One region of the Brevibacterium sp. FAM 24630 genome, then DNA from elsewhere that is predicted to be linked to it. Evidence: riboswitches for the same ligand, from Rfam matches in the RefSeq annotation. Region 1 holds a riboswitch; each other region holds the start of a gene.
What was found. A riboswitch is a leader RNA that binds a small molecule or an ion and turns the genes downstream of it on or off. The one in region 1 is predicted to bind thiamine pyrophosphate.
Positions count from the first base shown of each region.

Region 2: another riboswitch for thiamine pyrophosphate. It lies ahead of ACPUD7_RS14690 (ECF transporter S component); the one in region 1 lies ahead of thiD (bifunctional hydroxymethylpyrimidine kinase/phosphomethylpyrimidine kinase).
Region 3: another riboswitch for thiamine pyrophosphate. It lies ahead of thiC (phosphomethylpyrimidine synthase ThiC); the one in region 1 lies ahead of thiD (bifunctional hydroxymethylpyrimidine kinase/phosphomethylpyrimidine kinase).

Region 1 is NZ_JBNBZD010000010.1:29,611-34,548, reverse strand. It holds gene tenA (thiaminase II) at 1-331, opposite strand, end outside; gene ACPUD7_RS09375 (TenA family protein) at 328-990, opposite strand; gene thiD (bifunctional hydroxymethylpyrimidine kinase/phosphomethylpyrimidine kinase) at 987-1,811, opposite strand; TPP riboswitch at 1,888-1,979, opposite strand; gene ACPUD7_RS09365 (LysR family transcriptional regulator) at 2,166-3,053, opposite strand; gene ACPUD7_RS09360 (DMT family transporter) at 3,132-4,094, shown strand; gene mobF (MobF family relaxase) at 4,180-4,938, shown strand, end outside.
Region 2 is NZ_JBNBZD010000022.1:50,109-55,046, reverse strand. It holds gene ACPUD7_RS14700 (DUF4916 domain-containing protein) at 1-322, shown strand, start outside; gene ACPUD7_RS14695 (universal stress protein) at 459-1,418, shown strand; TPP riboswitch at 1,510-1,618, shown strand; gene ACPUD7_RS14690 (ECF transporter S component) at 1,640-2,269, shown strand; gene ACPUD7_RS14685 (ABC transporter ATP-binding protein) at 2,269-3,846, shown strand; gene ACPUD7_RS14680 (energy-coupling factor transporter transmembrane component T family protein) at 3,839-4,684, shown strand; gene ACPUD7_RS14675 (hypothetical protein) at 4,702-4,938, opposite strand, start outside.
Region 3 is NZ_JBNBZD010000009.1:83,946-88,883, reverse strand. It holds gene ACPUD7_RS08915 (amidohydrolase family protein) at 1-77, opposite strand, end outside; gene thiC (phosphomethylpyrimidine synthase ThiC) at 87-1,913, opposite strand; TPP riboswitch at 1,909-2,017, opposite strand; gene ACPUD7_RS08905 (M18 family aminopeptidase) at 2,146-3,450, opposite strand; gene ACPUD7_RS08900 (DUF1684 domain-containing protein) at 3,585-4,938, shown strand, end outside.

The sequences.
Region 1 (4,938 bases):
AGGCGACCGTCGCCTGCTTCTCAGGCGCCGCATCGAGCTCGTCTTCCGGGATGCCCCACCTCGCGGTGAGGCGACAGTGCAGCTCGGTCTCGTGCAGGATCGCGCGCAGCGCTCCGCTCGCGTCTGTGATGTCGGCGAGGCTGCGACTCTTGTACGCGGCCAACGCGTTCGCGCGGGCGAACTGCACGAGAAACAGGTAATCCTGCACCAGGTAGTCCTGGAACACGGGCAGCGGCAGGGTGCCCTCGCTGAGCTTCTGTACGAACTCGTGCTCGGTGTAGGTCCGCCACTCGGGGCCGATCGCGGTCTTCAGGTCTGCGAAGAGGGTCATCGGGCTACTCCTTCCAACGGGTGGGTATAGCTGGCGTCGAAGAACTCCAGCTCGATCGCGACGGCCCGCGCGAAGAAGTCCTCGGCAAGCGCCTGCTGCGCGGGGCCGACCCGGTCGAGCTCGGCGCGGAGGAAGGCGACGAGGTCGTGGAACCCGGGGTAGTCGTGGAGCGTGATCCAGTCGGCATGCACGAAGCTCTCCGGCAGCGCTTCAGGCGCGTTCGTGGCCCAGTCGAGGTACAGCCATTCAGTGACGAGCAGCACCGCAAGAATCACCGCGTACTCGCGGGTCTCGGCCGCCTCGCGGAACAGCGCCGTGAACGCGGTGGTCGCCTCCGTGTCGGGGATCAGCTCACGCTGCTCTTCGGTCACGCCGAGCGCGTCGAAGGCGCGCAGGAAGTAGGTGCTCTCGTCGCCCGCGACTTCGCCGATGAAGCGGGCCAGCCTCAGCCGCGGCTCGAGCGCGTCGGCGCTCGCGACCGCAGAGCCGAGCAGTACCAGGAAGCCGTCGAGGAAGCGATAGTCCTGCACGAGGTAGCCAGCCATCACGGCGTCGTCGATGCTGCCGTCGAACAGTTCGCGCACGAAGCGGTGCGAGACCGCCCGCTCCCAGGTGTCTCGGTTCTGATCGCGCAGCGCGTCGGTGAATCTCTCGGTCATCGTTCTCCTCCTCGGTCAAGTGCGTCGCCCCAGAGGGCGTGGAAGTGGTGGACGGGGCCGTGACCGGAGCCGACCTCCAGGTCTCCGGCGCGGAGAAGCGCCTCGGTGAGGTACTCCTTTGCGTGTTGCACCGCCACGGGCACGGCCTGGCCCGGGAGGAGGGCGGCGAGCGCGGCCGACAGGGTGCAGCCGGTGCCGTGATTGTTCACGGTGTCGATGCGCGGTGCGGTCAGCTCGATGGTCTCGGCACCGGTGAGGATGTCGATGCTCTCGCCGCTGCCGAGGTGACCGCCCTTCAGCAGCACCCAGCCGGCTCCGAGGCCACGCAGCTCATCCAGCGCCGCCCGCATCCCTGCGAGGTCGCCGATCTCGGTGTCGCGTCCGAGCAGGACCGAGGCCTCGGGGAGGTTCGGGGTGATCACGGTGGATCGCGGCACCAGTCGCTCGCGGATCGTGTCGACGGCGTCCTGCTCGAGGAGATGATCTCCGCTCTTGGCGACCATCACTGGGTCGAGCACCACCGGGCACTTCGTGTAGCGGTCCAGACTCTCGGCGATCGCCTCGGCGATAGCGGCGTTGGCGACCATCCCGATCTTCACTGCGTCTACGCGCACGTCCTCGAACACCGCGGCGATCTGTTCCGCAACGAATCCCGGCTCCAGAGCGACGAAGCCCTGCACACCCTGTGTATTCTGAGCAACGACGGCCGTGATCACGCTCATCCCGTAAGCGCCCTGCGCGGAGAAAGCCTTCAGATCGGCTTGGATCCCCGCGCCCCCGGTGGGGTCAGTGCCCGCGATGGTCAATACGTTCGGAATCAAAGTCCCGTCTCCATCTCTCGCTCGTGTCGAGCCTGGAAACGGGAGTGCGCGCCAGCACCCGCAAGTGTGCCTGCATAACGTCGTTCATCGACATCCCTCCGCGAGTCCGAACTCGATCAGGTTCCCGGGTGTGATCTCAGCCCGCGTCGGGCACCCCGTGTCTACACATCCACCATAGCCAAAAATCATCGTCGAGGGGCGAACGCGGCGCGGAACTACTCCGCTCAGACGTGCGAACGCCGTGACCGACGGCTGTCAATACCGTTACGTTGACGAGGTGCTACGCAGAGTAACGCACGCCGTGGGGGCGCAAAAGTAGTCGCGTCTTGATCGGCTAGTTTCTGCGGCTTAAGCCTACTCGTGCGACGTGGCCGTGAGGTGTGCGACGAGGGTGTCAACTGGGCGTGGCGGGGTCTTGTCGCTGGTCAGGAGCAGGATGTCGCGGTGCATCTCGGTGCTCAGCCGGCGGTAGACGATCCCGGCATCGTCGGGTTGGCGTGCGGAGGCAGGTACGCAGGCGATGGCAAGGCCCGCGTTCACGAGTGCGAGCTGGGTGGAGTGATCGGCGACGTAGTGCCGGATATCGAGTTCGATCCCGGTCGCGCGTGCCAGCTGGGTGAGGGCCAGGTGCCCGTCAGAATCGCGCGCGCAGGTGGCCCAGACCTCATCGGCCAGGTCCGTGAGGTCGAGCACTGCGTTCTCCCGCAGCGGGTGGGTTCCGGGCAGCGCGATCCACACGGGTTCGCTGGCCACCAGGCGGGAGGCGACGCCGAAGGGCAGCCGGAGCGGTGACGGGCTCCAGGATTCGGCGAACACCAGGTCGAGGCGACCATCGATGAGGCGATCCAGGTGCCCGGTCGTTTCGCCGTCTTCGATGCGCAGCTCCACGCGCGGGTGGCAACGCTGAAACGCGGGGAGGCGTGCGGTGAGAGCGGTGCGGATGATCGAGGCGAGCGCGCCGATGCAGATGCGACCGACCAGTTCGTCGCCGTGGTGCAGATCCTTCTCCGCCTGCGTCATGAGTTCGGCGACGCGGCCGGCGTAGTCGGCCAGCACGCGCCCCTCGCTCGTCAGGCGCACCCCGCGACCATCGGGGATGACCACGCGGATGCCGGCTTCGGCCTCGATCCGCCGCAGCTGCTGCGACACGGCTGGGCCAGTCATGTGCAGCAGCGCGGCTGCCCGCGTCACCGATCCGGCCCGCGCGACCGCATCCAGTACCCGCAGTCGGTTCCATTCCACACTCATACGTCATGCTTACCACTACTTGGTAGATATCAGAAGTAGTGCTTACCGGTGTGCGATGTATAACGTCGGGGTGTGATCAACACCCACCAGGCTGGAAGCCCAATCTCCGCGGTCGGGTCGGCGGGCGTGCTCGCCGGAGCGCTGTGCCTGTCGGTCTCGGCGATCCTGGTCAAGCTCGCCGGTGTGGACGCCGCGACGACCGCCATGCTGCGCTGCGCGATCGCCGTGCTCGTTCTCGTTCCCCTGGCGCGTGCCGAACGTAACCGGCGTGGCGGTCTGTCGTGGCGGGGCATCGGTTGGGCGACCGCGGCCGGGATCGCGCTCGGGGTCGACTACGCCGCCTGGACCGCCGCGATCTATCAGGTCGGTGCCGGGATCAGCACCGTCCTGATCAACGTCCAGGTGATCGTGCTCCCGCTGCTGGCGCTGGCCGTCGACCGAGAACCGATCACGACGCAGTTCCTCGTGGCCCTGCCACTGATGCTGCTGGGGATCAGTCTCGTCGGCGGCCTGTGGGACACCGCCACACTGGGCGGAAACGCTGTCACAGGAACAGTCCTGGGCCTGCTCGCCGGAGTCGGGTACGGAACCTACCTGTTCCTCACCCGCCGAGCCACCCGGCAGGAACCGGGCCGCCTGATCCAGCCGCTGGCCTGGGCGACCGCCTCCGCCGCGATGACCACGACGCTCATCGCCCCGTTCTCCGGCGGGCTGCACCTGACCAGCATCAGCGCCTCATCCTGGACGCTGCTGGTCGCTCTCGCCCTCCTCGGGCAGGTCATCGCCTGGCTGCTGATCCACCACGGCAGCATCCGCCTCGCCCCCACCACCACCGCAACACTCCTGCTGACCCAACCGGTGCTCGCGCTCGGCCTCGCCGCTGTGACCCTCGCTGAGTACCCCACAGCGCTCCAACTCACGGGGGCTGGAATCGTCGTCGCCGCCGTCGCGATAGCAAACGGCCTCCACCGCAGACTCCGACACCGCCGAAAGCAGACACCAGACCCCACGACACCCAGCACCCCATCCAGCTGATCCTCACCCCACCAGCATGAGAGAAGAACGCCGCTCGGACATTGTCACCGTTCTGCATGGTGACTGCGCGGTTCACCTGATCTGCATGACGGTCTCGATGCGGGTGATGAGTGCGGGTGACGGGTACAAGTACCTGCTTCGCACGATCGCTGCCGCCGACGGCGATCGCTCCCTCTCGACCCCGCTGACCAGGTACTACACGGAGGAGGGAACACCACCGGGCACTTGGATGGGGTCGGCTCTGCACGGCCTCGGCGACGGGCAGATCGTTCACGGCGATGAGGTCTCAGAGTCGCAGTTGCAGTTGCTGATCGGCATGGGCCGCGACCCCGTCAGCGGCGACCCGCTCGGGCGGGCCTTCCCACGGTACGTCTCGGTCGCGGAACGGATCGAGCAGCGCGTCGCGGACCTCGACCCTGGCCTGGGGATGGGTGAGCGTGCCGAGCAGATCAGCCAGATCGAGGCCGAGGAGATCGAGCGGGGCAACCGCCGTTCGGTTGCGGGCTTCGACTACACGTTTTCGGTGCCGAAGTCCGTTTCGGTGCTGTGGGGCGTGGCCGACGCCGGCACGCAGGCCCTGATCGCTCAGGCGCATCACGACGCGGTCGCCGAGGTCGTGGACTTCATGGAGCGCGAGGTCGCCGCGACCCGCACCGGCTACACCGCCGCCGATGGCGCGGTCGCCCAGGTCGACGTGACCGGCCTGATCGCCACGGCCTTCGATCACTACGACAGCCGCTCCGGGGACCCGCAGCTGCACACCCACGTCGTGATCTCCAACAAGGTCCAGACCGCGTTGGACGGACGCTGGCGGTCGCTGGACGGGCGGCCCATGCATGCGGCG
Region 2 (4,938 bases), on a different contig from region 1:
CCGCTCCGCGCTCATGCGGCACGCCGAGAACGACCTCGGCCCGATGGCGCTGCCGGTCATCCCGCCGTCGATCTCCCCGTTCCACATCGCCGAATACTTCCCCACCGAAGGCTCCGGCCTCCTCCACGACCCCCGGCAGCACGCGATCTCGATGTGCTTCGTCCTCGAGGTCCGCGGCGAGTGCACTCCACGAGCCGATGCCCTCAGTCTCGACTGGCTGACCCCCGAGGAGACCCTGCGCCCCGATATCACCAGCGAGCTCTGCCACGGTCAGGATTTCATCCTCAAGGCCGCGCTCACCCATCTGGGCTTCCCGGTCTGAGACTGCGGTTCTCACAGACACCGTTTTCTACATTCCGTAGAATAACCTTGGTAGACTGGTGGCGACGCAGACGATACCGCTGGTCGGGGCCGTCGTCGGCGTCTGGGTTGGCCAGGCCCCGAGGGAGAGGTCCGAGATGTCTGCCCAGTCCCCAATGCCCGAGTCCCACACCCCCGAAACACGTCCGGCTGATGCCCAGCCGTCCGAGTCCGGTCTCAACCGAGAATTCGGCGTCCTCGTCGGCTTCGACGGCTCCGAACTCGCCGGTCTCGCGGTCCGGTGCGGCGCGCTGGAAGCCGAACGACGCAAGACCACGTTGACCGTCGTGACCGCATATCCGCTGCCGACGATGATCTACCCGAACATGGCGTCGATTCCCAGCGAGCCCGAGGACGCGATAGCGAAGCAGGAAGCGGAGAAGATCCTCGCCGAGGCGGTCGAACTCCTCCGCGATCATCCCGGAGAGAAGAGCTTCCGCACCGTGCCCGGCGATGCGGCCGGCTCGCTCATCGCGCTGAGCACCGATGCCGAGGTCATCATCCTCGGCGCGCGGGGCCGAGGCGGCTTCATGGGCCGCGTCCTCGGCTCGGTGTCCACCGCCGTGCCGGCTCACGCGCATTGTCCGACGATCGTCGTCCCCCACCATGCCGCGAACGCCGAGGCGGACGGACCGGTGGTCGTGGCCGTCGACGGTTCGGACACCGGCCGGGTCGCCATGGTCACCGCGGCCGCCGAAGCCGCCCTGCGCCGAACAGCACTCGAAGTCGTCGCGGTGCTTCCGGCGGGAGAGGAATGGCTCTACTGGTACCCCGAGCTCGAGCTCAGCTCCGAAGTCACGGGACGGCGGCAGAAGCAGATCGCTGCCGGACTGGAGGAAGAGATCGCGCAGCTGTCCGAGCAGTTCCCGGATCTCGAGGTGTCCTCCTCGGTGCCGGTCGGTGACCCCACGCAGACGCTCGTCGAGATCAGCGCCAGGGCGCAGCTGACGGTGATGGGCACGCGCGGACGAGGACGGTTCCGCAGCGTCCTGCTCGGCTCCGTCTCACGCGGAGTCCTCAATCATGCCGAGGGCACGGTGATGGTCGTCCCGAGCTGACAGCAACGGCACCTGACAGCGCGGCGGCACCTGAGGGTCCGCGGACCGGACAGCTCCGTGCCGGGGCCCGCTCTCCCCTGTTGTACAGTGGTGGCTACGACAGGGGAGCGCCGTCAGGGGCGCTGAGAGTGCAGAAGAAGCTGCAGACCCTCGAACCTGATGCGGCTAGGACCGCCGAAGGAAGTCGAGACTCTTCACCCCTCCTTGTATGAGGAGGCACAATGCCGAAAACCACCACACCGAAAACCACCTCCGCCGCGGCGACCGCACACACCAGGGCTCCGAAATCGAAGCAGTGGCGGGTCGTGGACTATGTCACCACCGCCGTGCTCGGCATCGCCGTCGGGCTCGTGTTCTGGGTGTTGGCGCTGAGCTGGAAGGTCCTCGAACTCGCCTTCCAGGCCTTCCCGCCCTCTATCGGGCTCATCGCTGGCCTGTGGGTCCTCGCCGGCCCCTTGGCCGCTGCGATCATCCGCAAGCCCGGAGCCGCGCTCCTGTGCGAACTCATCGCCGCCATCGTCGAGGCGGTCCTCGGCTCACACTTCGGAGCCACCGTGCTGCTGTCCGGGTTCATTCAGGGCCTCGGTGCCGAACTCGTCTTCGCCGCCTTCGGCTACAGGCGGTTCACGCTCTGGATCACCGCACTGTCAGGGGTCGTGGCCGCGGCGTTCATGGCTGTGAGCGAGAACATCATGTACAACGCCGAATGGCAGTTCGGCTATCAGGCGATCTACGCGGTGTGCGCCATCGTCTCCGGCCTCGTCCTCTCCGGCATCGGCGCCTGGTACGCGTATCGGGCGATCGCAGCCACCGGGGCGCTGAGCTCGTTCGCCTCCGGTCGCCTGCGCTGATGGCACTGCCGATCACGGCACGCGGATACTCGTGGACGCATGCCGATCGCGATACACCGGCTGTCGGGCCCCTCGACATCGACATCGCCGCGGGTGAGAAGGTCCTCCTCCTCGGCCCCTCGGGGGCCGGCAAGTCGACTCTGCTCCATGCCATCGCCGGCGTCCTGCCCGAGGAGTCCGGCGAATCCAGCGGTGAGCTCCTCGTCGGCGGCGAGGCTCCGAATCCTCGCCGAGGCGGCACCGGACTGGTCCTGCAGGATCCCGATTCGCAGGTGATCTTCTCCCGCATCGGCGACGATGTCGCCTTCGGGATGGAGAACCTCGGTCTGCCCGCCGAGACCATCGAGGCTCGGATTCCCTCGTCTCTGCGTGCCATGGGACTCGACCTGCCCGCCGAGCATCCGAGTGCGGCGCTGTCCGGCGGGCAGAAGCAGCGTCTAGCTCTGGCCGGCATCCATGCGATGTCGCCGGAGGTCATCGTCCTCGACGAGCCGACGGCCAATATCGATCCGTCTTCCGCGCCCGGCGTCCGTGATGCCGTCCTTGCCGTGCAGGCCGAGACTCAGGCGACCATGCTCGTCGTCGAACACCGCGTGGGGCTGTGGCTCGATCACGTCGATCGGGTGATCGTGCTCGGCCGGCAGGGAATCCTCGCCCAGGGCGCTCCGAGTCGGGTCTTCGGTCATCCGAATCTCTCAAGCGTTCTCATCGACTGCGGGATCTGGGTGCCCGAGGATCCCTCACGATCCCGCGATGACCGTACCCGGTCGCTGAGCGGATCCGGCCGGACCGATGGTGAGCCCGAACGGTCACGGGTCCTGTCCGACCGGGCGGACGACCGCCTCGGCGAGGTGCTGCTGCGCACGGAGGAACTCAGCGTTGCGCGACCGCGGATGCGCGCGCCCGCGGTCGCCGGCCTCGATCTGAGTCTGCGCGCCGGGCAGGCGCTCGGCCTCGTCGGCCCGAACGGGGCCGGGAAATCGACGACAGCACTGACCATGGCCGGGCTCATTCCCGAATTCGCCGGCGCGGTCCACGCCGAGGCAGAGCTGCGTGACGGACTCAGACGCACCCGCCCCTTCGCCTGGCCTTCTGCTCAGTTGGCCCCGCGCATCGGGATGGTCTTCCAGGAACCCGCGCATCAGTTCCTCGCTTCCAGCGTCGCCGGCGAACTCGAACTCGGTCCGCGACTGGCCGGCTGGTCGAGTGCCGAGATCGCGACACGAGTGGATGACCTGCTCGTGTCACTCGGTCTGGCCGAACTCTCGCAGACGCACCCGCAGAGCCTGTCCGGAGGAGAGAAACGGCGCCTGTCGGTGGCGGCCATGATGGCACCTCGACCGCGAGTCCTCATCGTCGACGAGCCGACCTTCGGTCAGGATGCGCTGACGTGGGCGGGACTGGTCGAGATGTTCCTCGATGCTCTCGCGCACGGATCTGCGGTCGTGGCGGTCAGTCACGATCAGGCGTTCCTCGAGGCGATCGGGGCCGATCTCCTCGATCTCGGCGACCACGGTGGTGGGGCCACGACTCTGTCCGCCGACGTCCAGGTCAGGGCCGGTGATCGCGGTGAGTAAACGACTCGTGCGGGTGCGCTCCTCCCCCACCGAGGCGGCCGTTCCGGATCCGGGCCAGCTCATTCCCGTCATGCGCAGCACCCTCGTGGTTCGGTGCAACCCGCTGACGAAGATCGGCGTGGCACTCATCCTCATGGTCGGGGCTCTGCTGAGCATCGATCTGGTCTCGGCCGGAGTCGTCTTCGTCTTCTGCCTTCTTGCCCTTCCGGCCACGGGTCTCGACCTGTCGGCCGCGGCGAAGAGACTGTGGTTCCTGCCTGCCGGCGCCCTGCTCGCGGCCTGGGGTACCGCCTTGCTGGCGGAGAAGACCGGACCCGTCGTCGTCGACTTCGGACCGATCCTATTCACCACCGGATCGCTGTCCGCAGCCGCCGCGATCTTCCTCCGGGCTCTGGCCCTGGCGATTCCGCTCATCGTGCTCGCCTCGACGATCGATCCGCGCGACCTGTCCGATGCGCTCATCCAACATCTGCGCCTGCCCGAGGTGGTCGTGGTCTCTGTGCTTGCCGCCTCGCGGCTCCTCGGACTCCTGGTCAGCGAATGGCAGGTGCTGTCGATGGCGCGGCGAGCCAGGGGTGTGGCCGGAGGTTCGCTGCTGCGGAGGACTCACAGCCTCTTCAGCGGGGTGTTCGTCCTGCTCGTAGTCTCGATTCGTCGCGCCACCACACTGGCGATGGCGATGGAGGGCCGTGCGTTCGGTCGTCCCGGCCGGACATGGCGCAGGCGCTCACACTTCGGGATCCGGGATCTCGTGGTCGTGCTCATCAGCCTGGCCGTCTGTGCACTGGCGATCGTCGCCGCGCACCTGCTGGGGACCTGGAATCCGATCATCGGCTGAAGCTGAGCCGAAGCGCTTCAGTCCCGGGCCGACGGGCCTGCGAGCCGGCTGAGGAAGTCCTTGCCGAAGGCCCGCCAGTCTTCGAGAGCGTCCGGGCTCGGCAGCTTCGAGGTGGTGAGGACGACGAGAGTCTTGTCGTCGCTCTTCGCCTCGGCGGCGACTTCGACCTTGATCCCGCCGTCGAGGTCCGCTCGCCAGAAGGAGCGCTTCGCGGTCTCGGAGGTGCGGGGTTCTCCCTCGAGGGCCGCTCCGTT
Region 3 (4,938 bases), on a different contig from region 1:
CCGTTGTTCTCGATCAGCGGATGATCCCGGTCGATGATATGCAGGTGCGCGTCGAAAGCACGCTGAAGCTCTCCCATGAAACCAACCTACCGAACCCGCGCATGGGGGCCGACAGTCGGCTCGGGAAGATACACCGTGCCGCCCGCAGCGAGGAACTCGCGGCTCTTCTCCTGCATGCCTGCCAGCGCGGCCTGCGCCTCGGCACTGCCGTAGGTGTCACGGATGTCCTGGGAGATGCGCATCGAGCAGAACTTCGGCCCGCACATCGAACAGAAGTGGGCCGTCTTCGCCGGTTCCGCCGGCAGCGTCTCGTCGTGGAACGCCTCGGCGGTCTCCGGATCGAGGCCGAGGGCGAACTGATCGCGCCACCGGAACTCGAACCGTGCCTTCGACAGTGCATCGTCTCTGGCAGTCGCGCCTGGGTGGCCCTTCGCAACATCGGCGGCGTGAGCGGCGATCTTGTAGGTGATGACCCCGGTCTTGACGTCGTCGCGGTCGGGCAGGCCGAGGTGCTCCTTCGGGGTGACGTAGCAGAGCATCGCCGTGCCGTAGCGGGCGATTTCGGTCGCCCCGATCGCCGAAGTGATGTGATCGTAGCCGGGTGCGATGTCAGTCACGAGCGGACCCAAGGTGTAGAAGGGGGCGCCGTGGCAGAGCTTCTGCTGGCGTTCGACGTTCTCGCGCACCAGGTGGAGCGGAATGTGCCCAGGGCCTTCGACCATGACCTGGACGTCGTGGGCCCACGCGCGTTCGGTGAGTTCGGCGAGGGTGTCGAGCTCGGCGAACTGGGCGGCGTCGTTGGCATCGGCGATCGAGCCCGGCCGCAGCCCGTCGCCGAGTGAGAACGCGACGTCGTAGCGGGCGAAGATCTCGCAGAGTTCGTCGAAGTGGGTGTAGAGGAAGTTCTCCTCATGGTGGGCTAAGCACCAGCCAGCCATGATGGAGCCTCCGCGGGAGACCATCCCGGTGACCCTGTTGGCCGTGAGCGGCACGTAGCGCAGCAGCACGCCGGCATGGACGGTCATGTAGTCCACGCCCTGCTCGCACTGCTCAATGACGGTGTCCCGATAGATCTCCCAGGTCAGAGCGTTCGCCTCGCCGTCGACCTTCTCCAGGGCCTGGTAGATCGGGACGGTGCCGATGGGGATGGGGGAGTTGCGGATGATCCACTCTCGGGTGGTGTGGATGTCGTTTCCGGTCGAGAGGTCCATGAGGGTGTCGGCACCCCACTTCGCGGCCCATCGCAGCTTCTGCACCTCCTCGGCGATGGAGCTGGTGACCGCGGAATTGCCGATGTTCGCGTTGATTTTCACAAGGAAGGCCTTGCCGATGATCATCGGTTCGGACTCGGGATGGTTGATGTTGTTCGGGATGATCGCGCGGCCGGCGGCGAGCTCCGAGCGGACGAGCTCGACATCGCACTGCTCGCGCAGGGCGACGAAGCGCATCTCCGGGGTGATGATGCCTTCCCGGGCGTAGTGCATCTGGGTCACGGTCCGGCCGGGCTTGGCCCGGAGTGGGACCGGTTTGCGACCCCTCCACTGCTGTGAGGGCGCTCCGCGGCGCACGGCAGCGCGACCGTCATCGGCGATGCGGTGTCCGCGGGCGGCGTAGGTTTCGGTGTCGAGGCGGCCCTCGATCCAGGGGAACCGCAGTGCCGGCAGTCCTTCCTCGGGGACGCTGCCAGGGCCGACGGTGCGGTAGACGTGGACGGGAGCGTTGGTCCGTCCGTCGGAGTCCTCGAGTTCGATGCGGGTGACGGGAACGCGGATGTCGTGCTCGGCATCCTCGAGCCACGCCGGAGAATGCGTCGGATACTGCTCGATCGTGAAATCGTTCGTGGAGTTCTTCGCATTGGGCACGGTGGCCGAAGCCGTGGCAGGGACAGGTGTTTCAGGGGTGAACGCAGTCATCTGCAGTCCTCGCTTCCTACGCCGGTATCAACCGGATCAGGTTCTACGGTCTCGGACGATCCAGTCCGATCTCAGCCCTTCTGCAGGGCTCCCGTGGGGTCGTGCAATTCGTATCACGTCGACAGCGGTGAGGACAAACCCCGCCGAGGCGGGGGTGCTTCCACGGAGGGTGCCTCCACGGAGGACAACAGCTCCAGCGAAACGACGCTGCCGCATCAGTTCTGCAGGAGCATCAGCCTTGGAGGAACGTCGTCGCGGCTCTGCCGAGGGCGACGACATCGGCGACCGCGACCATTTCGCGGGCCGAATGCATCGAATACAGGGCCGGGCCCACGTCGACGGTCGTCATGCCCAGGCGTGTCGCCGTGAGCGGACCGATTGTCGACCCGCACGGCATCGCATTGTTCGACACGAAGTCTTGGTAGTCGACGCCGGCGGCCGTGCACGCCCGCGACCACACTGCGGTGCCCACAGCATCCGTGGCGTACCGCTGCTGAGCGTTGAGTTTGAGCAGCGGACCGCCGCCGAGGCGGGGACGCACATGCGGATCATGGCGTTCCGGATAGTTCGGGTGAGCGGCATGCCCGGCGTCCGATGACACGCACACCGATGCCGCCAGCGACGCCAGATAGTCGCTGCGCGTCGAGTCCGGCAGCAGAGAGGCGATGATGCGTTCGGTGACATCGGCGAGGAACGGTCCGCACGCACCGGAGCGTGAGTTCGACCCGATCTCCTCGTGGTCGAAGGCGGCGAAGAGCGCAATGCCTTCGACCGAGTCGGCGTCGAGACTCGTCAGTGCAGTGACCCCGGCATGGACGGACAGAAGGTTGTCCAACCTCGGCGAGGCGAAGAACTCCTCACGTGCACCGAAAAGCGCCGGCTCCTGGGTGGGGACGGTGTACACGTCGTGACCGACCACCGCCTCGGGATCGACCTCGGCGGAAGCGGCGAGCAGTTCGATGACGTCGGCCTCGGCGAGATCGGCCAAGCCGATCACGGGAGCGGTGTGACGCTGCTTGTCCAAGGCCAGACCGTCATTGACCTGCCGGTCGAGGTGGATTGCCAGCTGCGGAATGCGCGCGATCGGACCGGTGCGGGCGAGCACGACCCGGCCGTCGGCGAGGCTGAGGCGACCGGCGAACGCGAGTTCCCGGTCGAGCCAGGAATTCAGCAGCGGACCGCCGTAGATCTCCACTCCGACCTGGCGCATGCCCTCGGCGGTGTATTCGTCCCCGGGTTTGAGTTTGAAGGCCGGGGAATCCGTGTGGGATCCGAACACGCGGAACCCGGGGACTGCCTCGGCGGTGGTCGTGGGATTCATCCACGCGATGATCGCACCGTCGCGGACGACGAAATGGCCGGATCCGGGCGTCAACGCCCATGCGCTCGCCTCATCGAGGCGGGAGAAACCGGCCTGCTCCAAACGGGCGGCTGCGGTGGCTACGGCGTGGTAGGAGCTGGGGGAGGCACTGACGAAGTCGCCGAGGTCGGCCGCTGTCTGCGCGGCGACAACCGGGTCCGGGTGTGATTCACTCATTTCCCCAGCCTATCGTTTGCGGTAGTTTGGATGACAAGGAACAAGGCCTCAGGCACCGGTCAGACATCGGTTCCGAGGGTAAGGCGGCGGCAGGGATCCTGCGCCCGCAACAGCAACGGCAAGGAGTGTTCGACGTGAACCAGTTCGTGACGGAGTGGAACACCTGGCGCGACTCACGGAACTCGGCACTGGCGAAACCGTTCGGCTGGCTCAGCGTCGTCGGACTGCACTGGCTCGACGTCGAGTCCACCTGGCCCGATGCCCCCGGCACCTTCACCGTCGAGGACGGCTGGGTCACCGTCGCCCTCGACTCCGGAATCAATGCCGGTCCCGCTGCCGAGACCTTCGACCTGCTGAGCCAAGCCGCCGGCGGCGGTGCGGGTGCCGGGACAGGCGGCGGTGCGGTCCGAGCGACGAGCCCCTCGGTGCCCAGCGACACCTCGACCCTGCCTGCTGTGACAGACCACGCCGCCACAGGAGCTTCTGCCGCTGACAACGCCTCCGCAGATGCCGGTGCGGCCGAGGCCGGAACCGCGGGTCATGACTCGGCCCCAGCCCGACCGCAGGTGCGTGTCGAGGACAACGGCTTCACCGCGAAGCTGCCGGCCGGGGGATCGCTCAACTGGTTCACCGTCGGCAATGTCCTCTACGAGCTCATCGACCGGGGCGGCCGCCTCGGTGTGCGTGTGCGCGATTCGAAATCGCCGCTGCTGGGCAAATTCTTCGAAGTCCCGGTCTTCGACCCGAACCCAGACTTCGTCTTCCTCGCCCGGTTCACCCGGTTCGACCCGTTCCCGACCCATACGATCGAAACCGCGCAGGAGGATCTGCAGCTGCAGACCCAAGCCGCGGGAACCGTGACCTTCGAAACTCAGCAGGGCGAGGTCACACTGCTTGCCACCGGGTGCCCGAAGACCGGGCTCCACCTGGACTTCCACGATGGAACGAACGGGGCAACCACTTCGGCGTGGCGGACGATCGACCTCGGAGTGCCGAATCAGGACGGCTCGCTCGTCATCGATTTCAACCGCGCGGTCAACTACCCCTTCGCGTTCACCTCGTTCGCGACCTGCCCCGCCCCGATCGAGGGCAACGTCGTGCCCTTCGAGGTCACGGCGGGTGAGCGGCGTCCCCCGTTCTTCTTCTCGGAAGCCGGGATCAACGTGCCGTTCCTGTTCTACGTGTGGTGGGACGAAGAGAGCGCCGAGGTGACCCGGCCCTGGTACTCCCGGTTCGGCCTCGACATCACGGTCCTCAACCCGAACCACGATGACGGTCGGGTCTCGCTCGTCGGCTTCGACGGAGTCGCGATGTCCGGCGGCGACCTCAGCCCGCTGGGGCGCAAGGCCCGATCGCGGCTCATCGACGTCGCCACCGAAGCGCTGACCTCACGGATCCCGGTCATCGGCATCGGAGCGTACTCGGCGTTCGTCATTCAGGCCCAGCGGGAACTGCGCTCGCAGCAGGGCTACAACGACGGCATCGAGG